One region of the Faecalibacterium sp. DFI.5.82 genome, then DNA from elsewhere that is predicted to be linked to it. Evidence: riboswitches for the same ligand, from Rfam matches in the RefSeq annotation. Region 1 holds a riboswitch; the other holds the start of a gene.

Region 1 (11,287 bases):
TCACATAGCCCTGCGCTTCGCCGCTGGTGCCCATCACCACGCCGATATACTGGGTATCTGCCGGGGTGGTCTGGACGCTCAGGGTAAAGGGGGAGCCATAGGTCAAGTCCCCGTCTGCGGTCAGGCGGATCGAGACAACGCTGTTGTTCTCATCCACGCCTGCGGTGGTCAGGTCAGGCAGTTCGCTGCCCGCCGAAGCCGCCAGCGCCGGTGTGGCCGCCGCACTCAGGGCGAACACTGCCGCCAGCAGCAATGAGATCAGCCGTTTGGTTTTCATCAGCCAAAGACCTCCTTTTATATAGGTTCTTGTATCATGCAAAAATAAGGGTGCGTGGAACACACAGCACAGTGTTCCCGCACCCTCATTTTACCGCATTGTACCGTACAGGTCAATAACGGGATTCAAGTTAAATTTTGCTCAGCTGCGGGCCCTGGGCGGTATCTTTGACAGCCCAGCCCATCTCGGTGAGCTGCGCACGGATGGCATCCGCAGCGGCCCAGTCCTTGGCCTTCTTGGCGGCGGCACGCTTTTCCACCAGCTCCGTCACCTCGGCGGGCACCTCGTCCTTCTTGCGGTTATACATCAGGCCCAGCACGCCGGTGATCTCATCGAACGCCTTGGCGGCAGCCTCCAGCGCAGCCTTGGAGGAGGCAGCGGACAGGGTGTTGATCTCCTTGACCAGATCGAACACGGCAGCCAGCGCATCGGGGGTGTTCAGGTCATCGTCCATGGCCTTGCAGAACTTGGCGCGGGCCTCGTCGGCCTTGGCAGTCAGGGTCTCATCGGTGCCGAACGCGGTCTTGCTCAGGGCAAAATCGAGGTTCTCGCGGCAGGTGTAAAGGCGCTCCAGGCTGTTCTTGCAGCTCTCGATGAGGTCCACGGTGTAGTTCAGGGGCATCCGGTAGCCTGCGGTCAGCATGAAGTAGCGGATGGGCTCGTAGCCGTAGAGGTCTGCCACATCGCGGACAGTGAAGAAGTTGTGCAGGCTCTTGGACATCTTCTGGTTATCCACGTTGATGAAGCCGTTGTGCATCCAGTAGTGGGCAAACTCGCAGCCGTTGGCGCACTCGCTCTGGGCGATCTCGTTCTCGTGGTGGGGGAAGATCAGATCCTGACCGCCGCAGTGCAGGTCGATGGTCTTGCCCAGATGGGTACGGCTCATGGCACTGCACTCGATATGCCAGCCGGGGCGGCCCATGCCATAGGGGCTTTCCCAGGCGGGCTCGCCGGGCTTGGCAGCCTTCCAGACGGCGAAGTCAGCGGGGTCTTCCTTCAGGTCATCCTCCATCTGGCTGCGCAGCTCACGGTTGCCGCTCTCCAGATCGTCCAGCTTGAGGTGGCTCAGCTTGCCGTACTCCGGGTCACTCTTGACGCGGAAGTAGACATCCCCGTTCTTGGCAACGTAGGCGTGGCCGGAATCGATCAGGTCCTTGACGATGTCCAGGATCTGCTGGATGTGCTCCGTTGCACGGGGCTGGACGGTGGGCTTTTTGCAGTTCAGACCGGCGGCATCCTTGAGGTACTCGGCCTCAAAGCGCTGGGCCACTTCCTTCATGGAGGTGCCCTCCTCCTGGCCCTTCTTGATGAGCTTATCATCAATATCGGTGATGTTGGAGACATAGATGACCTTGTTGCCGCGGTATTCCAGATAGCGGCGCAGGGTATCGAACACGATCAGCGGGCGGGCGTTGCCGATGTGGATATAGTTGTAAACGGTGGGGCCGCAGACATAGATGCGGTATTCGCCGGGCACCTGCGGCACAAACTCTTCCTTCTGGCGGGTCAGGGTGTTGAAAATCTGCATAAGAACTCTCCTTCTTGTAGGGCAAACAAAAGCCGCAGCAGAACCTCTCAGTCTCGCTTCGCTGACTTACGAAAACAGAGAAGTAAAAAAGCCCCCGATGTGATACAATCTCCCATATCACATCGAAGGCGGTTTTCAAAATCGCGGTTCCACTTCTGTTTGTCGCTCAAAGCCGATAACGGCGGCTGCCGCGCCGCGATACTCCCCAGCAGGTTTCCCGCGGCGTGCTGTCCGGGCGCACTTCACACATGCTGCTGCAAACAGGCTCCCAGCCAACGGCCCGTTCTCTCTGTCCAGCTCACCTTTGCGCTACTCTGCCCGGGTATACGCATTTTTCCTGATACATCTGTATTATAGCTGGGCCGGGGGGAGAAGTCAAGCAGAACGCAGGCACTGGCATTTCAGAAGCCCCCTGCCCCGATTCAATCGATCTCGTGCTTTTTACAGAAGTGCTTACTGGCAAAGTACATTCCCGCCCAGATGGCGATGGCAAGCACGAGGTAGAACGGGTTCTTCATGGCAGACACCAGCGACTGTCCGAAAAGGGCCATCATGGCCACCATCACGCCCTTGCCCAGCAGCATGGTGACAAGGTAGCGCTTCTCGTCAAAATCAGAGATGCCAAAGGCAAAGTGCATAAAGGACGAGGGCGTAAAGGGCAGGAGCGACAGCATGAACAGGGACGCGGTGTCGAACCGGCTGACCCATTGCTCCGCCTTTTGCAGCTTAGCCGAGCGGCGGGCAAATTTCCAGAAAAAACGCTTGACGACACGCCGCCAGAGCAGGAACATCACAGTGCCGCCCAGCATCACCCCGGCCCAGCTGTACACAAAGCCCAGAAGCCCGCCGTGGGCCGCAACATTCAGCGCCACAATGGCGATCAGCGGCAGCGGCGGAAAAAAGGATTCCACCATCGCAAGGATCACGGGCGCAATGGGGCCAAGGCCGCCAAAGCCTTCCAGCAGGGCCTCCCAAAATTCCAGCGTTCCCAGCTGGTGGAGCCAGCCTATCATCGTCATTTCCATCCCGCGTGTTCCTTCCCTCTCATTTTTCTTTAGTATATCCGGTTTCTATGACACGCCCGTGAACAAAATACGAGCTTTTTTTGTCATATCACCTATACTACGAGACTGCGGGGGCCTTTCCTGCACAGGGCGGGGATCTTTATGCTTTTCCGGCGGCTTCAGCGGCGGCCTTTTCGGCCCGGGCCTGCATCCGCTCGATCTGCTGGGTGCGCATCCGTTCCCAGCGGGCAAGGCCGGCTTCGTCCGGGATCTGGACGCAGCGGGCAAAGCTCCAGTGCAGGCCGTCCCGCCGGGCCAGCTTATAGCGCTGGAATACGCCCTTTCCGGCCTCATTGCCGGTACCGGCGCAGGCAGGGCAGACCGACAGAGTATACCAGCCGCTGTTGCCCTTTTTCAGCCAGATATCGTCCGGCTGCAGATCCCCGCCGCACACCGGGCAGCTGGCAGTGATGATCTTTGGGTCGCTGCGCCAGGTGGACTGCTCCACATAGCCGCGGAACACCCGGAAGTCCCGGTAATCGCCGGGGGCGGGGCAGAGGCTTGCCCGCAGGGATTCCTCCTCGGTGGGGTAGGCCGCCAGACCCGCCCGCAGGTCAAGCTTGCGGCAGACATCGGCGGTATAAAGGGTATCGGACAGGGCATCGTGGAACGGGCGCTCCATCGGGATGCCCATCCGGGTCACAACGCTTTCCAGCGTCATGCCCTCGCCCTCCTTGCGGGGGTGCTCCCGCAGGAAGATCTGCTGCAGATCATACCACTGGGTGGGGCGGCTCTCGTCCAGATTGCAGAGGAAAAGGTTCTGCTTGAGCACCGGCACATCATCCATGCCCCACTCGGCAAACTCGGCATCCGGGCCGCACCACTGCATAAAGCGGCGCAGCCCCTGCACGATGGGCTCGCCCCGGTCCAGGTCGGCCTGGGTCAGGCCCGTCACCTTGGCGATGTGGTGCTGCAGGGTGCGGAAAATGCGGGGCCGCAGGTGGATGGAGAAGGTATCCAGCACGTTGGCATCCTCGTCGATCTTCACCGCGCCGATCTCGATGATCTCGCCCCGGAAGGTCTGCTGCACGCCATGATAATTAAAGGTGTACGGCTTATAGCCGATGTTCCATTCCAGATCAAATAAAACCAGATTGCGTGGCATTGTTGTTTGTGTTCCTCTCATCAATCAAAATCCGTGGTATGTAATTTTCACTATTGCATCCGGTGGAAACCAACTTCCCTTACTAAAGTTCGTTTCACCATTTATCGAAATCGACTCAACTTTCCCTTCTCTTTTCAAGAGACCTACAATCAAATCATGCTTGTTTACAAGCTGAACGTATTCAAAGCCCTCGCTTATAAACAGCAACCTTGCATCTTCATAATCCAAATCTTTTAAACTTTCTTCTGTTCCGGATATTGGCGCTTTAACTTCACCGTTTGCACGGTGAACCATGTTTCCAACTTCGGCTCCCACAAAAAGAAGTCCCGATAGCAGAAATAATATTATCAACACTTTCCAGCCAGCTTTTTCGTTTTCCCTGGCCTGCTCATACTCTTGCTGTCTCGTCCTTTCTCTGTACTCGTGTTCCATTCGAACCCGCTCAGTTCTCTCTTTGGATCTTTTTGTTTTTTCTTTTTCTTTGAAAACTTCGTCTATGTGCGGAAAATCCATTTGTAACTTTTTTCCACAGTAAGGGCAATATAAAAGCAGTTTTTCTTCATCCACTTCCATTTCCGCACTGCAACTTGGGCAAACCAGTTTAACCGTTTTCATGTTTGTTCTCCCACTCTTTGAAAACACTCACGCCCTATATTTTACTTCCGCAATACCCGCAGAATCGTGCTCCTGCTCCGACAAGCTTCTCTCCGCAATATGGGCAGTACCGTTCTGACCGCTTTTTCTTCTCACCTTTTATTTCCTCAAGTTTGTCAAGCTCCTCCTCAAAGGCATCGTCAACACATTCCGGGAAATATTTTATTGCGTCGCTTATTCTTCCTGCAATTGTTCGCGGAATCTCCGAATCATCATTATCTGTCGACATCCAAAACTTTCCCGTCAAATGTCCATAGTCGCTGAAGTCAATCTTAAAATTCCAATCTGTAATCCCGCTTTGCGAATGAACTGTTCCTATAACAACCATTTCATCTACTTTCAGTTCAGACAAACGTTTAATGCCCTTACCAGCGCGTTTCGCAATTACTTCAAATTCTTCTTGAGTTATTCCATCATCAAAAATGCATTCTGCCGATTTTCTTCGTTCTTCCTCAGCATTTTCTATTTTTCGTTGCTCAACATTTTTAGCTGATGCATGTAAAACCGCTCCAACAACACCCACAGCTGCAACTGCTTTCCAAAAGTTACTCATACTGCATTTTCTTTCATTTATTAGTTCAGAATAAACTTCTCGATAGCTTCCGCCACGCCGTCGTGGTTGTTGTCGGCGGCGGTGACGTAATCGGCCACAGCCTTGACGGCATCCTCGGCATTCTGCATGGCAACGCCCACCCCGGCATAGGAGATCATGGAGCGGTCGTTCAGGCCGTCGCCGCAGGCCATCAGGTTCTCCCGGGTCAGGCCCATCCGCTCCAGCAGGGCGGCAAGGCTCCTGTCCTTTGCCACGCCCAGCGGCACGGCCTCGATGAAGAAGGGGCTGGAGGGGTACAGGTCGATACGGCCCGCAAACTGCTCCTTTCCGGCGGCACAGACAGCATCCCGCCGGGCAGGGTCAAGGGTGATGAGCATTTTGCAGATCGGATAGTCCACATAGGAGGCCAGATCATCCACATGGATCATCGGCAGCTTTGTGGTAAAGCACTCCTTGTTTGCCCACACGTCCTGATCCCGCTCACACACGATGCCCTCGCTGTTATAGGTCAGGATGGCCACATCCTGCCGGGCTGCAAATTCGCAGAGCTCCGGAACGAACTCCGCTCCCAGCTGCACCTGATACAGGGCCTCGCCGGTCACGCAGTCCACGATCTTGCCGCCGTTGTAGGCCAGCACACAGCCGCCCTTTTTGTCCAGCCCCAGCTCCTTTGCCAGCGGCAGAATGCCCGCTGTGGGGCGGCCGGAGGCCAGCACGATGGTCACGCCCTGTGCGGCGGCGGCATCCAGCGCCGCGCGGGTGCGGGGGGTAACGATCTTTTCATCATTGGTCAGGGTACCGTCCAAGTCCAGAGCCAGCACCCGGATATTCGATCTTGCCATGATTTTTATTCCTCGTTCTCAGGCAGGGGCTTCCCGCCGGATATTTTATTACTTACCCATCTATTTTACAATGCTTTCCCTTTTCTGTAAAGCAGGAAACCTGTTCCCCGCCCAGAGACAAGCAAAAAAGCCGCCCGGCGAGCAAAACCGGACGGCTGAGAAGGAAGAAAACGCGGTGTTACAGGATGTCGATGTATTCCCCGGCCAGTGCCTTGTTCATGCTGCGGACGGCGCAGAACTTGCCGCACATGGAGCAGGTGTCGCTGTGGTCATCCTCGGGCAGGCGGGCATCCCGGATGGCCTTGGCGGTCTCGGGGTCGAGAGCGCAGGCGAACTGGGCATCCCAGTCCAGCACGCGGCGGGCATCGCCCATCTTGTCGTCGATATCCCGGGCATGGGGGATGCCCTTGGCGATATCAGCCGCATGGGCGGCGATCTTGGAGGCCACGATGCCCTGCTTCACATCGTCCACGTTGGGCAGAGCCAGATGCTCGGCGGGGGTGACATAGCACAGGAAGGCTGCACCGCTCATGGCGGCAACGGCACCGCCGATGGCAGCCGTGATGTGGTCATAGCCGGGGGCAATGTCGGTGACGAGGGGTCCCAGCACATAGAAGGGAGCGCCCATGCAGATGCTCTTCTGCACCTCCATGTTGGCGGCCACCTGATTCAGGGGCACATGGCCCGGGCCCTCCACCATGACCTGCACGTTGTGTGCCCAGGCGCGCTTGGTCAGCTCGCCCAGACGCACCAGCTCTTCGATCTGGCAGACATCGGTGGCATCGGCCAGGCAGCCGGGGCGGCAGGCATCGCCCAGCGAGATGGTCACGTCGTGCTCGGCGCAGATCTCACAGATCTCGTCAAAGTGCTCGTAGAAGGGGTTCTCGTTGCCGGTCATGCTCATCCAGGCAAACACCAGAGAGCCGCCGCGGCTGACGATGTTCATCTTCCGCTTGTGGGTGCGGATCTGGTCGATGGTCTTGCGGGTGATGCCGCAGTGCAGGGTGACAAAGTCCACGCCGTCCTCAGCGTGCAGACGCACCACGTCGATGAAGTCCTGCGCGGTCAGGGTGGCAAGGTCGCGCTGATAGTGGATGACGGAATCGTACACGGGCACAGTGCCGATCATCACGGGGCACTCGTGGGTCAGCTTCTGGCGGAAGGGCTGGGTGTTGCCGTGGCTGGACAGATCCATGATGGCTTCCGCGCCCATATTGACGGCGCTCATCACCTTTTCCATCTCCACGTTGTAATCCTTGCAGTCGCGGGAAACGCCCAGGTTCACGTTGATCTTGGTGCGCAGCATGGAGCCGATGCCCTCGGGGTTCAGGCAGGTGTGGTGCTTGTTGGCGGGAATGGCCACCTTGCCCTCAGCCACCAGCTGACGGATCTCCTCCGTGGTGCGGTATTCCTTTTTGGCCACGATCTCCATTTCCGGCGTGACGATGCCCTTGCGGGCAGCGTCCATCTGTGTGGTGTAGTTCTGCATGGTACTTTCCTCCAAATGTTTCTTTTATCTTGAACAGCGCTTTGCGCGCTGAACGTACCGGAAATAAGTTTTTGCGCAGCCTTTCCTCTGTGCGCAATTGGCTCCCCCTTTGGGGGAGCTGGCATCGCGCCAGCGATGACTGAGAGGGCGAGCCGCCTTACAGCTGCTCCGCCAGTGCCTTCAGCTCCCTGCACTCGGCCTCGATGTCCTCCGCGCCGAAGATCGCGCTGACAAGGGCCACACCGTTCACACCGGTGCCCTTGAGCCGGAGCAGGTTCTCCTTGTGGATGCCGCCGATGGCCACAACGGGGATGTCCACGGCATCGCAGATGGCTTTCATCATGCCCTCGGGCAGAACGTCCACGTCTGCCTTGGTGTGGGTAGAGAAGGCTGCACCCACGCCCAGACAGTCGGCACCGTGCCGGACGGCCTCCAGGGCCTCCTCCACGCTGTGGACGGATACGCCGATCATCATCTCATCGCCCACGCGCTGGCGCACCTGAGCAGCGGCCATATCTTCCTGCCCCACATGGATGCCCTCGGCGTGGCAGCGGATGGCAATGTCCACGTTATCGTTGATAAAAAAGGGCACATTGTATTTTTTGCACAGGTCGTGGAGCTCAAACGCCTCCTTCAGGAAGGCTTCCTCGTCCAGCTCCTTTTCCCGCAGCTGAACACAGGTCACACCGCCCTTCAGGGCGCTCTCCACCTGCTGATAGAGGGTCTGACCGCCCACCCAGGCACGGTCGGTGACGGCGTAGAGCCGCATATATTCTTCAGCGCACTTCATACTTGGCACCCTCTTCCAGCTGAGCCGGAGTCATATTGTAAATGGCATCAATGATGTAATTGCGGTAGGTAGCGTTGCCGTCCAGCGGGGTCAGCCGTGCATGGGCGATCTCGCCCGCAAGGCCCATGGCGCAGACGGCGGCAGCCGCAGCCTCCAGCGGCTGGCTGGGGTTGGCAGTGATAAAGGCCGCCGTCAGGGCGGAGAGCTGGCAGCCCGTGCCGGTGATGGCGCTCATCATTGGGTGGCCGTTGCGGATGCAGTAGGCTTTTGCCCCATCGGCCACGATGTCAATGGCACCGGTGATGGCCACAACAGCACCGGTCTTTGCGGCAAATGCCTTGGCAAAGGCCACCGCGCCGTCCAGATTTTCCTCGGTGACCCTGTCGGCCACATCGGCATCCACGCCCTTGGTGGTGCCCGCGCCGGAAGCCAGCGTCTTTACCTCGGAGATATTGCCCCGGATGACCGTGAACCGCACCTCGTCCAGCAGGCGGTAGGCCGTCTCGGTGCGCAGGGCAGAAGCGCCCGCGCCCACAGGGTCCAGCACCACGGGGTGGCCCAGTGCATTGGCCTTTTTGCCTGCCTTGAGCATGGATTCAATGGTGCGGCTGTTCAGGGTGCCGATGTTGATGTTCAGCCCGCCGCAGATGGTGGTGATATCCTCCACCTCGGCGGCATCGTCGGCCATAATGGGCGAAGCACCGCAGGCCAGCACCATGTTGGCGCAGTCGTTCACGGTGACGTAGTTGGTGATATTATGGATAAGGGGGCTTTTGGTGCGGACATTGGCAAACTGCTCTGCAAACATGACGCACCCCCGTCAGGAAAGGCGGCTCTGCATGGAACGCAGGGCACCGGAGTGCTGCAGGCTGTACACCAGCACGCCCGCAATGACCGCACCCACAGCGGTGGAGATGAGGAAGGGCACGATGTAGGCATAGAACGCGATGTCACCGGCGCTCTTGCCCATCAGGCAGATGGCCACCGGGTAAGCGCACAGGCCGCCCAGAATGCTGGTGCCGAACACCTCGCCCACCAGGGTGGCGATCAGGTTTTTGGTCTTTGCGTAGACCAGGCCGCAGAGCAGGGCACCGAACATGCTGCCCGGGAAGGCCATCAGGCTGCCCAGACCCAGGATATTGCGGAGCAGCGAGGCCACAAAGGCCACGCCCACGCCCCACCAGGGGCCCAGCAGCACGGCGCAGAGCACATTGACCATGTGCTGCACGGGGGCGCACTTGCTGCCGAACATCGGGAAGCTGAACACACTGCCCACCACGCACAGGGCGCAGAACATTCCAGCGAGAGCCAGCTTTTTCACAGAGAATTTTTTCATTGGAAACTCCTCTTTCTCAAAAAGCGGTCGAGGCTTGCTGGCCTCCTCTCACGCCGGAACACGGCTTCCCATCGCAGTTATTTCAAGGCTCAGGGCGCTCCCCCTCAGCCCGGAGCCGCCCGTTGCGGCGGCTTGCGGCAACAAAAAAAACAGGAGACACCACAGCGGTGCCTCCTGCAAAAAATCATTTTCCTATGACTTCCTACGGCGGCATTATCCGCATCAGGTCAAGGGTCGAAGTTTGGTTACTTCCTCTCAGCCCGCCTCACGAGCTCCCCTGTGTTTTGTTTTTCGTAGGGTATTGTACACCCGCCGGGGCAAAAAAGCAAGAACAAGTTTTTCTTTCGCCTTTTTGCCAAATCGCTTTTACAATTTCCCGGATTATGTTATACTTGTCCCAAATTTCGCAGCGCCCGGGGGAGCCATTCCCCGCTTTGGGGCACTGCCCGGCACAAAAGGAGATTGAAGTTATGGGTCTCATCAAAGCAGCCATGGGCGCGGCATCCGGCGTGATGGGCGACCAGTGGAAGGAATATTTTTATTGTGATGCTCTGCCTGCGGAGGTGCTGGCCGTCAAGGGCCAGAAGCGGACCAATGGCCGCTCTGCCAACCGGCACGGCAGCGAAAACGTCATCTCGGACGGCTCTGTGATCGCCGTGGCCGACGGCCAGTGCGTGCTGATCGTGGAGCAGGGCAAGGTGGTGGACCTCTGCGCTGAGCCCGGCGAGTACACCTACAGCACCGGCACCCAGCCCTCCCTGCTCAGCGGCGGGCTGAAGAACATCGACAGCGTGTTTGCCGAGCTGGGCAAGCGGTTCAGCTTTGGCGGGCAGGCCGGTTCCGACCAGCGCATCTACTATATCAATACCCGGGAGCTCACCGGCAACAAGTACGGCACCCCCAACCCGGTGCCTTTCCGGGTGGTGGACCAGCGCGCCGGCATCGACATTGACATCGGCATCCGGTGCTTCGGCGAATACAGCTACCGGGTGGTCAACCCCATCCTGTTTTACACCAATGTCTGCGGCAATGTGGAAAACGCCTACACCCGCGACGCGCTGGACAGCCAGCTCAAGACCGAGCTGATGACCGCCCTGCAGCCCGCCTTTGCCCGGATCAGCGAGCAGGGCATCCGCTACTCCGCCCTGCCCGGCCACACCGCCGAGCTGGCCGAGGCCCTGAATCAGGAGCTGAGCGCCAAGTGGAGCAGGCTGCGCGGCATCGAGATCGTCTCTCTGGGCGTTTCCGGTGTCAAGGCCAGCGAAGAGGACGAGCAGATGATCAAGGAGCTGCAGCGCAGTGCGGCCTTTATGGACCCCACCCGCGCCGCCGCGCATCTGGTGGGCGCACAGGCCTCCGCCATGCAGGCTGCCGCCTCCAACACCGCCGCCGGTCCCGCCATGGCCTTTATGGGGATGAACCAGGCCGCTGCAGCGGGCGGTGTCAACGCCCGGGATCTCTACCAGATGGGCGGCCAGCAGACCGCCGCGCAGCCTCAGGCCGCACCGGCCGCTGGCTGGACCTGCAGCTGCGGCCACACCGGCAACACGGGCAAGTTCTGTGCCGAATGCGGCAAGCCCCGGCCCGAAGCCCCGGCTGTCTGGGTGTGCAGCTGCGGTGCAAAGAACAGCGGCAAATTCTGCTCGGAG
Region 2 (11,287 bases), on a different contig from region 1:
TCAATACCAGAAAGAAGGTGCCGCCCATCAAGACTGTGATCTACCTCGATGTCCTGCTGCTGACGAATTTTGCGCTCACGCTGCTGTTCCTGCTGGCGGCGGGGCTGCTGGCCGGGGTGGATTGCCGGGCCGGGCGGCTGCTGTTGGGCGGGGCGGCGGGGGCAGCTTCCTCGTTGGCCCTGCTGGCCCCGGAAGCGCCGGACGCTGCCGCGCTCTTATATAAAGTGTCAACCGCCGCCCTCACGGTGGCCGCCGCCTACGGCTGGCCCGGGGGCCGATGCTTTGCCCGGCTTGTGGGGTGGTTCTGCGCGGGAAATCTGCTGCTGACGGGGACGCTGCTCCTGCCCGGGGCACAGACCAACAACGGCTGCATCTACCTGCCCCTCTCGCCGGGGGCACTGCTGGCGGGCGCGGGCGGGGTGGTGCTGGCCGTGCAGGGGGTGCTCCGCTTTCTGGGCCGGGGCGGCGGGCGGGTGTTCCCCGCCCGGCTCACCGTGGCAGACACAGCGCTGGATGTCCGGGCCTTCTGCGACACCGGCTTTTCGGTGCAGGAACCGCTTTCGGGCCGGGCAGTGGTGCTGGTGCGGTTCGGTGCCGTGCAGGGCCGCCTGCCGCCCGCTCTGGGTACTTATCTGGAGCAGCACTTTGCCGGGGCCGCTCCCCTGCCCGACCCGGCGCTGGGGGTGCGCCTTGTTCCCTGCACCACCGTGGCCGGGCACTGTATCCTGCCGGCTGTCCCGGCCAGCCTGTGCTGCACCGGCTCCTCCGCCGGGCAAGGCAGGGCCGAGCACCTCTATGCCGCCTTCGCCGACCTCCTCCCGCCGCCCGATGGGTGGGATGTGCTGGTGGGGGTGGAAGCCGGGGACCATTTTCAGCAAGCTCACCCTCTCAGTCACGACTAGCGTCGTGCCAGCTCCCCCAAAGTGGGAGCCCTTGGCAAATCGGGCCACTTCTGCTAATTACTTTTGCTCAAACTCTACCAAAATGCCAAAGCCTCTCCCTTCGGGAGAGGTGGCAATGCGTTAGCATTGACGGAGAGGGTTTACCCGTCAAAGGAGGAACCATCTTGCATCGTCTTATTTCACTTCTACGCCGCCTTTTCCTCTCGCTTCTTGCCCCTTCCGCCGCCCACTACATCAACGGCGGGCCCAGCCTGCCGCCGCCGCTGACACCGGAGCAGGAAAAGGCCCTGCTGACCCGGATGATGGCGGGGGATGCCGCCGCGCGCGATGACCTCATCACCCACAACCTGCGGCTGGTGGTCTACCTTGCCAAAAAGTACGAGAACAGCGGCGTGCCGCAGGAGGACATGATCTCCATTGGCACCATCGGGCTGATCAAGGCGGTAAACACCTTTACACCCGCGCGGAACATCAAGCTGGCCACCTACGCCAGCCGGTGCATCGGCAACGAGATCCTGATGTACCTGCGCAAAAGCTCCAACCGGCGGCAGGAGGCCAGCATCGACGAGCCCCTGAACACCGACGGCGACGGCAACGAGCTGCTGCTCTCGGACGTGCTGGGCAGCGACGAAAACCTTGTGGGCCTGCAATTGGAGCAGGCCGCCGAGCGCGCCACCCTCCGGCGCTCCGTGGAGCAGTTGGCCCCCCGGGAGCGGCAGATCATGGAGCTGCGCTTCGGCCTTGTAGACGGCGTGGAGCACACCCAGAAGGAAGCCGCCGATGCCCTTGGCATCAGCCAGAGCTACATTTCCCGGCTGGAAAAGCGGATCATCCGTCAGCTGAAAGAGGTGCTGGAGCGGGAATAACCGGCAGCTGGCTCACCCTCTCAGGCGCTAACGCGCCAGCTCCCCCAAAGGGGGAGCCAAGACTGCCCCAGCCTTTAGCACCTGCTTGCGGTTGCCCTGCCAAAGGCTCTCCCTTTGGGAGAGCTGGCATTGCGAAGCAATGACTGAGAGGGCGAGGCTGCTAACAATTCCCATGTATCTTCCCCGCCCTCTTACCCCATACTTCCGGTATCAACGTAACCGGAGGTTCGGGGGATGTACAACAAAGTGGAATTATGCGGGGTGGACACGGCCCAGCTGCCGGTGCTTTCCGAAGCGGAAAAGCGGCAGCTGCTCACCCGGGCGCGGGCAGGCGATGCCGCCGCCCGGCAAGCCATGATCGAGGGCAACCTGCGGCTTGTCCTGAGCGTGGTGCAGCGGTTCGCGCAGCGGGGGGAGAATCTGGACGACCTGTTTCAGGTGGGGTGCATCGGGCTCATCAAGGCCATCGATAACTTTGACCCGGCCCAGCCGGTGCGGTTTTCCACCTACGGCGTGCCCATGATCATCGGGGAGATCCGGCGCTTCCTGCGGGACAACAACGCCCTGCGGGTCAGCCGCAGCCTGCGCGACGCCGCCTACAAGGCCATGCAGGCCCGGGAGACGCTGGAAAAGCAGCTGGGCCGGGAGCCCACCGTGGACGAGGTGGCCCGGCAGGCAGGACTTTCCCGCCGGGAGGTAAACGCGGCGCTGGAATCGGTGGTGGAGCCCATCAGCCTGGAAGAGCCCCTTTACACCGATGGCGGCGATGCCATGTATGTCATCGATCAGGTGCGCGACCCGGACAGCGAGGACAGCTGGATCAGCGGGTTGGAGTTCCGGCAGACCGTGGCCGGGCTGACCCCGCGCGAAAAGCGGATCATGGAGCTGCGCTACCTCAAGGGCGAGACCCAGATGGAGGTGGCGCGGGAGATCGGCATCAGCCAGGCGCAGGTCTCCCGGCTGGAAAAGGCCGCGCTGGAGCAGTTCCGGCACAAATAAACAGGAGAGCGGCACAGGCCTCCCTGCACCGCTCTCCTACTTTTTGTATTTGCGTCTGGTCGCCGCCCCGCCCCGCAAATGACGCTCGGCCTTGTTGCGGGCCAGCACGGCCTGCACCCGGGCAAACAGGGCCGCATCCACGGCCCGCAGGCGGGTGGATACATCCTTGTGCACCGTTGATTTGCTGCACCCGAACGCCCGGGCGGCTGCCCGCACCGTGGCACTGTGCTCTGCAATGTACTCTCCCAGCAGCGCCGCCCGCTGCTCCGGCTCCACGTTCATCCGGTCACGCCTCCCCTGTTTGCGGTCTCCCTAAAAAATATGAGCCAGCGGCCGCCAATATGCCCGCCGGGGCTTGACATTTGGGCGCTGGCCGCTATACTGGGAGCTGGACATAAAAACAGGGGCGCTGAAAAGCTGAGATCCGCACCTGAGCGGAGTACCCTCGAACCTGATCCGGGTAATGCCGGCGTAGGTAGTTTGCGGAAAGGTCCACCCTCTTCACAAACGAAGCCCATGCGCCTGCCTTTTTGTGCGGGTGCATTTGTTTTTGTGTACTATTATCTGAGAAGAGGAATCTCCCATGTCAAAAACCTATTCCAAGACCCGCATTCTTGTGGAGTGCGCCCTGATGATCGCCATTGGCACCGTGCTGAGCAACATCAAGTTCTTCACCCTGCCCAACGGCGGCAGCGTTACCCTGCTGAGCATGCTGCCCTTTGTGCTGGTCTCCTTCCGCCACGGCGTGAAGTGGGGCCTGTTCACCGGCTTTGTCAACGGCTGCCTGCAGATGCTGCTGGGCTTCTGGGCACCCCCGACCCCGACCTTCCTGTATTTCCTGGGTGAAGTCCTGCTGGACTACCTGGTGGCCTTTATGGCGCTGGGTACTGCCGAGTTCTTTGCCCGTCCCTTCAAGAACCGGATGGTCGGCGTGGCCGTGGGCACCTTTATGGCAGGCTTCCTGCGTTTCATGTGCAGCTTCCTGTCCGGTGTGCTGGTCTGGGGCAACCTGAACGAAGGCCTGTCCGCCTGGACTTACAGCCTGGTTTACAACGGCAGCTATATGCTGCCCGAGACCCTGCTGACCATGGTGGCCGCCGTTCTGCTCTGCCGTGTGGCTCCGCAGATCTTTGACCGCCAGCACGCAAAGGCCTAACCCATCCTCACTTTGTTCCGCGCCCTGCCCGGCTCTATGCCCGGCAGGGCTTTTTGTTTTTGCAAACTTTTTCAAATTGGGTGTTGACAACCGCCCGCCCGGCTGGTATAATAACTCACGTCGCAAGACACCAACCAAATATGTGGGGGATTAGCTCAGCTGGGAGAGCGCTTGCATGGCATGCAAGAGGTCAGCGGTTCGATCCCGCTATTCTCCACCAAAAAAGCACTGTACTTCGTAGGAAGTATGGTGCTTTTCTTTTTTATTCCGGCAAAAAGATCAGGGATGCACCGCTCGCCATGCAGGCGGGCCAGTGACACCCCCGATCTCAAACGAAACCGTTATCCGATTTAACGCATGTAGTGTTTTCCGCGCCGCGCCGCCAGCTCCATGCCAAGGCCCGCCAGCGTATCTCTACACTGGCGGTCTTTTTATGGGCGCGGGTGGATTACGCAAGCCGCGCATCTAAAAAAGCCCCGCAGGGGCTTTTTTCCCCGCCGGACTGTTCGGCGGGTCGATGCTGTTCGAATCCACCCGCCTAGCCTCCGGGAAGGTTATTACAAAACAGAAACTCCAGTACCCGGTTCGGATACTGGAGTTCTTGGTGGGCGCGGGTGGATTCGAACCACCGAAGCTGAAAAGCAGCAGATTTACAGTCTGTCCCCATTGGCCACTCGGGAACACGCCCATATCCTATTTGCAGTCATCGCTGACTGCCTGTATATTTTATCATCTGAAGTGGCATTTGTCAACTACTTTTTCCACGGATTTTCTCTTTTTCTGTCGTTCTCTATTTTCCTGCGTTTTACCGCAATAAAAGCACTTTCTATAACAACAAAAGACCCCAAAACGTTTTCCGTTTTGAGGTCTTTTTGGAGCTGGTGACAGGAGTTGAACCTGCAACCCACTGATTACAAATCAGTTGCGCTGCCATTGCGCCACACCAGCATCGGTTACCTAGATAGTATACCACCAGCGGGCGGGTTTGGCAAGGCTTGATTTCTGATTCTACGGTTATTCCACGGTCACGCTCTTGGCGAGATTGCGGGGCTTATCCACATCACAGCCGCGCAGAACAGCCATATAGTAGGCAAACAGCTGCAGCGGAACGATGAGCTGCAGGGGCATCAGCAGGTCATCGTAGTCATCCAGACGCACCACATAGTCGGCCACGCCATCGGGCACCACGGCATCCCGGGTGGTGAAGAGCAGGACTTTTGCGCCGCGGCTCTTGGTCTCCTTGGCGTTGGAGATGGTCTTTTCGTAGACCTGCTTCTGGGTGGCAAGGGCGATCACCGGCACGCCGTCTGTTACCAGACTGATGGTGCCATGCTTGAGCTCGCCCGCCGCGTAGGCATCCGAGTGAACATAGCTGATCTCCTTCAGCTTCAGGCTGCCCTCCAGCGAGAGCGAATAGTCGAACCCGCGGCCGATGAAGAAGCAGCTCTGGGTATTGACGAAACGGCTGGCCAGATACTTGATCTGTTCACAATCGGCCAGGCGAGGCTTGATGACCTCCCCAGCCCGGAGCAGCTCTGCTGTCAGGCGGCGGATCTCGGCATCGGTCTGCATTCCCCGGGCGTAAGCCAGCCGCAGGGCGAACAGGTAGAGCACGCACATCTGCACCATGTAGGCCTTGGTGGAGGCCACGGCGATCTCAGGGCCGGCATAGGTGTACATGACATAATCCGCTGCGCGGGCAATGCTGCTGCCCACCACGTTCACAATGGCCAGCACCGGCACGCCCCGGCTCTTGGCCAGCTTGAGGGCAGCCAGCGTATCGCTGGTCTCGCCCGACTGGCTGATGATGATGACCAGATCCTCCGGCCGCAGAATGGGATTCCGGTAGCGGAACTCGCTGGCGATCTCCACCTGTGCAGGCACCCGGGCCAGCGCCTCGATGGCAGCCTTGCCCACCATGCCCGCGTGCATGGCCGTGCCGCAGCCCACCAGATGCACCGTGCCAATACGGCGCAGCCGCTCATCCGTCAGCTCAGGAACGCGCAGGTCGGGCAGACCGTTCTCCACACGGGGGCTCACCGTGGCCGTGATGGCCGCAGGCTGTTCGTTGATCTCCTTCAGCATGAAGTGCGGGTAGCCGCCCTTTTCAGCGGCTTCCTGATCCCAGTTGGCGGTCAGAACTTCCCGCTCCACCGGCTCCGCGAACTCATTGTAGAAGCGGATGCCGTCGGCGTTCACCACCGCCATGTCCCCCTCTTCCAGCACGCTGTACCGGCGGGTATATTTCAGCAGCGCCGGGATATCCGACGCAATAAAGTTTTCCTCTTCGCCCCAGCCCACGATGAGCGGGCTCTCCCGCTTGACCGCGAACAGGGTATCCGGGAAATCCCGGAACAGAACAGCCAGCGCATAGCTGCCCCGCACCATGGCCAGAGCAGCGCGCAGGGCTTTGAGGGGCTCTCCCTCATAGCAGCTGTCGATGAGCTTGACCAGGACCTCGGTGTCGGTCTCGCTCTCAAAGGTATAGCCCTTGGCCATGAGCCGCTCCTTCAGCACACCATAGTTCTCGATGATGCCGTTGTGGACGATGCTCACCCGGGGCGTGGAATGCGGGTGGCTGTTCACATCGCTGGGCTCCCCGTGGGTCGCCCACCGGGTGTGGCCGATGCCGCAGCCGCTCCGGGCCAGGGCCTCCACCGCCAGCCGCTTGCGCAGCTCCGCCAGACGGCCCTTGCTCTTGACCACCCGGATGCCGCCCTCCAAAGCCAGGGCCACACCGGCGGAATCATAGCCGCGGTACTCCAGCTTTTCCAGACCATCCAGCAAAACATCCTGTGCATTCCGTTTTCCAACATAACCAACAATGCCACACATACAAAACACCTCCATGCCGACAGCCCGGCGCAAAAAACGCGCGCAGTACAGCTGTCAGCCTCCTGTAACAGTTTATGTTCTTGTATGGCTTTCTTTGAGGGGATCTGTTACGGTATCACTGCCGATTTTTGCCCCTCTCTGCGGCTGGTATAGCCCATGGTCAGCCGGAGAAACATCCGCCGAAATTTTCGATGATTTCTCTCCTCGTCACCCTCACGGCTGTCACCCGTGTGGCCCGGCGCTTTGTGTCAACTGGTGGTAGACATCACTCCTCTCAATTAGAATCCTCTTAGACAAAGCCCTGCTATTAAACCCCACCGTCATCCCTTCGGGATGACACCGCCCCTACTAGGGGCGGCCTTGGCAGAGCAATACAGTTTGTGTATATAGGGAAACTTTACGAAATGCCAAGGGCCCCGCTATTAGGGGGGCTGGCGGGCGTAAGCCCGCCTGAGGGGTTTGACCCATTATCTTTTTCCCAGCATCTTATGCAGCTTCGGCCGCCACACCAGCTGATACACCTGCAGCAGGTTGTGGAGCGCCCGGTCATACAGCAGAAAGGCCACGTTGCCCATGGCAAGGGTGGCCAGCGAGACCGCCAGCGCGGTGGTCTTCAGCTCCTGCGAAATGCTGCCCGCAGGCACCAGCAGCAGCACCAGCCCGTACATGGCCAGCACGGCACCGTTGCAGAGCAGCAGCTTGCACAGCACCCGCACCAGCGGCAGACGAATGCGCTCAAACCGGGGCTTGACCAGTGGGTAATACCCCAGCAGGAACACAAAGACCAGTACCACCTCCTTATCCGGCACAAAGAGCAGGCTGAGCAGGCTCACCGCGCCGTAGGCTGTCAGGGCCATGGTCCTGCCGCACTCCACGCAGACCGTGGCGATGAGCAGGCTGGCCACCGCCGGGGCAATGAACATCAGCACCGGCACCACAGCCCCCAGCAGCATCAGGGCCACGCTCAGGGCAGCAGCCATGCCGCAGTAGGCCATCGCCCAGCTCTTGCGGGCCTTCACGGCAGCTCCCAGCGCACGGGCTGGTTCTCCGGGTCCAGCGGCTCCACCGCATGGCGCAGGCCCAGGATCATAATATTGTCGATCAGGCTCTTGTTCAGCTTGACATCCAGCATCCCGTAGGCGCGCACCAGATCGTTTGCCGCAGCCAGCGACTGCCGCCGGGCATTTTCCAGTGCAGCACCGGGGTCCTCGACACCATTGACCAGATACACATTGTACCGCTCGGCCCGCTTGTCATCGGCCACACGGCCCGCCTTATCCAGCAGGTAGAACACCCGCCCGATGCAGCTGCCGATATAGCGCATACTCTTGCGCTGGCTGTTCTCATCGGTGGCAAGCGTGGAGTAGAGCGCGCCGTAGATGTTGCTCATAGGCTCGGCAACCTCGGTGTAGTTCTTGGCGTTCAGGTTCATCTGAACGATCGCCTGCTCCTGCTCCTGTTCAAACAGCCGTTCCAGCGCGGGGTTCTCCTGCACGGCCTTTTCGTAGGCGCGGCGGAGCAGGATGCGGTCGATGGTGCGCTTCACCCGCTGTTTGAAGGGCAGTTCGTCACTGCGGCGGTCCTGCAGCTTATGCCAGCCCAGCAGCACCTCCACCTGCGCGGCCAGCCGGATGCCCTGGGTCTGGCACATCATCGGCCTCCAGCAGAGTGTCCAGGGCAGGCGCACCTTTTTGCAGGTCGCCTCCCGCCCGGCCAGGCTGTCTGACAGCAGTGCGAACAGAACCCCGTTGTGCTGCAGCTGACTGCACGAGTAGAGCCCGTAGGTCGTGTTCAGCTGATACTGCACGCCCCGCAGGTACCATTGGTAGATATTATAATCCCGGATGGTAAGTTCCGGAAGATAAGGCCGCATCCGACCGTCCATGTCTTTTTATTCTCCTGTTTACTTTTTCTTGAATTCGACGGTACGCTTCCCGTCAAAGCCCTGCTTGGGCATCGGCTTTGCCTTGTGCTCAAACTTGGGGGCCTCGTAGTACATATACAGCTGGCAGGGGATCATACCGTTGTACATCTTGCGGCGCTTGTTGGCGCGCTTGCCGTAGTGGCTCTCAAACTCCATATCGGCAGTGATGGCGTACAGGCCCGCGCAGGGATGCTCGGCCATCTGCTGGCCCAGGGTGCGGGCCAGCTTGGCGGCACCCTCGATGGTGTTCATCCGCTCGCCGTACGGGGGATTGGTCAGAACGATGGCTTCGGGCTTTGCCGCAAAGTCAGCAACATCGGCCACCTCAAAATGGCAGCGCTTTTCCACACCGGCCAGCTTTGCGTTGGCATTGGCCAGTGCCACGGCGGCGGGGTCGATATCGTAACCAAAGGCCTCAAAGCCCACATCCAGCTTGGACTCCGCCAGCACTTTCTGGCGCTGCTCGGCCCAGAGGGAAGCGGGCACGAAGCTGTAACGCTCGGCGGCAAAGCGGCGCTTGAGGCCGGGGGCAATGTTCATGGCCTTCTGGGCGGCTTCGATCAGCAGAGTACCGCTGCCGCAGAAGGGATCTTCCACCAGACTGTCGCGGCGGACACGGCCCAGGTCGGCAATGGTCGCGGCCAGCGTCTCACGGATGGGGGCCTCCATGGCGTTGCGGCGGTAGCCGCGCTTGTGCAGGCCCTCGCCGGTGGTATCCAGCATGATCTCGCAGACATTCTTGCGCAGCATGAAACGGATCTTGTACTCCGCGCCGGTCTCGGGCAGAACAGAGGTATGATGCTTGTTCATCAGGCGCTTGACCACAGCCTTTTTGATGATGCTCTGGCAGGCAGGCACGCTGGTGAGCTGGCTGTTCAGGGAAGAGCCGGTCACAGGGAAAGCGGCATCGGCGGGCAGCAGCTCTTCCCAGGGGATGCTGTACACGCCGTCAAACAGCTCATCGAAGGTGGAAGCGGGGTAGGTGTTGAGGAGCAGCATCACGCGCTCCACCGTGCGCAGGTTCAGGTTGGCGGCAGCGATCATCTCCGGCCCGCCCGCAAAGGTCAGGCGGCCATCCCCTACCCGGATGTTTTCGGCCCCGATGCGGGTCAGCTCAAATTTCGCAGTTGCCTCGCAGCCAAAGAAGCAGGGTGCGATCAGTTCAAATTTTGCAGGCATTCTGGTTCCTTTCTTGTCCGTGGGCGTTGCCGCACCACCAAAAAACAGGCCCGCCCCGCTGGGGCAGGCCAGGTTCGTTCTATGGCTCAGCGGCCGCGGCGGGAGCGCGGTGCATAACCGCCGCCGCGGCGGTTGTTGGTCTCGTGGTCGAGGTCGGCCATCTTTTCCTCGCTCTGGCTCTTGAAGCGGCTCATCATATCCTCAAAGCTCAGGTTATCGCTCTTGGCCGGGGCCTTGGGCTGCCACACACGGGGGGCAGCGTCCCGGGCAGGGCCGCGCCCGCCCTCACGAGGGGGCCGTCCGCCGCCGCGGGAATTGCCGAAATGGCCGCCCTCGCGGGGGCCGTTCTGGCGCGGGCCGCCGGGCCGGGGCCCACGGTCACTGCGCGGCTGACGGGGTGCCGGCGGCAGCAGCCGCTTGATGGACAGCGCGATCTTGCCGTCCGGTGCAATGTTGATGACCTGCACCTTCACAGCATCGCCGTCGTGCAGCACCGTGTTGATATCCTGCACATATTCATTGGACACCTCGGAAATGTGGACCATGCCCGATTTGCCCTCAGGCAGCGCAACAAACGCGCCAAAGGGCTTTACGCCGGTCACACGGCCTTCCAGTACGTTCCCTACCTCAATTGCCAAAACTCAATACTCCTTGCTCTCTTTTTGTGGGGGCACCGGGTCTGTCCGCAGAGCTGCCCGGCGGGGTGTGCCCTCAGTTGCCGGTCACATCCACAAAGATGCGCTCGTTGGGGGCTGCGTAGTTGTAAGAATCCCGGGCGACCCACTCGGTCACATCGTCGGCATCGCCGCTGAGGATGCGCTTCATCTCCTCGTTCTGGGTCTTTTGCTGTTCGATCTGCTCGTTCAGCGTCTGCAATTCCGCACGCCGGGAGCTGATGGACACCTGATTGGAGATGTAGGCCACCAGCATACTCAACAGCAGCAGAATGAAGAAAAGACGAAGGATCGTCCGCACAAACGGGCTGCGTCTGCGCTTTTTCCGGGTGGTATTTGCCATTTTTCAGCGCCTCCTGTGCTCAGCAGGCCCGAAACGCCTGTACTCTTACTTTGATACGTTAGAATTATACAACAACCGCCGTGTGCTTGGCAAGTTCTTTTTCGGTTTTTTTGCGCTTCTTTTTTGCGCGCGGCGCGCTCCGGCCTGCTCCGCCCGGTTTTTGCGGGCTGCTGCCAGCGGCTGCAATGCCCGCCGGGCCAGCCGGAGCGGCCCCGCCACCAGCCAGAACAGCCCCTGTTCCAGTGCCTGCAGGGCAGGCCGCAGAAGCCGTTCGGCCCCAAAAGCACAGAGAAAGGCGCTGCCCGGCATATACCACCGCAGCACGCCCCCGGCGCTCAGGGCGGCGGCATAGCTCTGCAGCCCCAGCAGGACAGCCCCCACAAGGGCCATATCCGGCAGGAATGCCGCC

Evidence for each region. A riboswitch is a leader RNA that binds a small molecule or an ion and turns the genes downstream of it on or off. The one in region 1 is predicted to bind thiamine pyrophosphate.
Region 2: another riboswitch for thiamine pyrophosphate. It lies ahead of thiT (energy-coupled thiamine transporter ThiT); the one in region 1 lies ahead of thiW (energy coupling factor transporter S component ThiW).

The regions. Positions count from the first base shown of each region.
Region 1 covers NZ_JARFIS010000005.1:113,571-124,857, forward strand. Annotated here, with positions in the region: gene P0G09_RS08385 (hypothetical protein) at 1-277, opposite strand, end outside; gene cysS (cysteine--tRNA ligase) at 408-1,805, opposite strand; gene P0G09_RS08395 (VTT domain-containing protein) at 2,228-2,830, opposite strand; gene P0G09_RS08400 (3'-5' exonuclease) at 2,970-3,974, opposite strand; gene P0G09_RS08405 (hypothetical protein) at 3,999-4,589, opposite strand; gene P0G09_RS08410 (zinc ribbon domain-containing protein) at 4,624-5,181, opposite strand; gene P0G09_RS08415 (Cof-type HAD-IIB family hydrolase) at 5,202-6,023, opposite strand; gene thiC (phosphomethylpyrimidine synthase ThiC) at 6,202-7,512, opposite strand; gene thiE (thiamine phosphate synthase) at 7,670-8,302, opposite strand; gene thiM (hydroxyethylthiazole kinase) at 8,289-9,110, opposite strand; gene thiW (energy coupling factor transporter S component ThiW) at 9,123-9,638, opposite strand; TPP riboswitch at 9,821-9,927, opposite strand; gene P0G09_RS08440 (SPFH domain-containing protein) at 10,109-11,287, shown strand, end outside.
Region 2 covers NZ_JARFIS010000001.1:148,415-159,701, reverse strand. Annotated here, with positions in the region: gene P0G09_RS00890 (sigma-E processing peptidase SpoIIGA) at 18-902, shown strand; gene P0G09_RS00885 (sigma-70 family RNA polymerase sigma factor) at 1,079-1,768, shown strand; gene sigG (RNA polymerase sporulation sigma factor SigG) at 2,003-2,767, shown strand; gene P0G09_RS00875 (sporulation transcriptional regulator SpoIIID) at 2,804-3,049, opposite strand; TPP riboswitch at 3,160-3,262, shown strand; gene thiT (energy-coupled thiamine transporter ThiT) at 3,351-3,923, shown strand; tRNA gene P0G09_RS00865 (tRNA-Ala) at 4,068-4,143, shown strand; tRNA gene P0G09_RS00860 (tRNA-Tyr) at 4,526-4,611, opposite strand; tRNA gene P0G09_RS00855 (tRNA-Thr) at 4,797-4,871, opposite strand; gene glmS (glutamine--fructose-6-phosphate transaminase (isomerizing)) at 4,938-6,758, opposite strand; gene P0G09_RS00845 (hypothetical protein) at 7,226-7,777, opposite strand; gene P0G09_RS00840 (DUF5685 family protein) at 7,774-8,643, opposite strand; gene P0G09_RS00835 (class I SAM-dependent RNA methyltransferase) at 8,662-9,861, opposite strand; gene P0G09_RS00830 (S1 RNA-binding domain-containing protein) at 9,948-10,499, opposite strand; gene P0G09_RS00825 (septum formation initiator family protein) at 10,573-10,878, opposite strand; gene P0G09_RS00820 (hypothetical protein) at 10,924-11,287, opposite strand, start outside.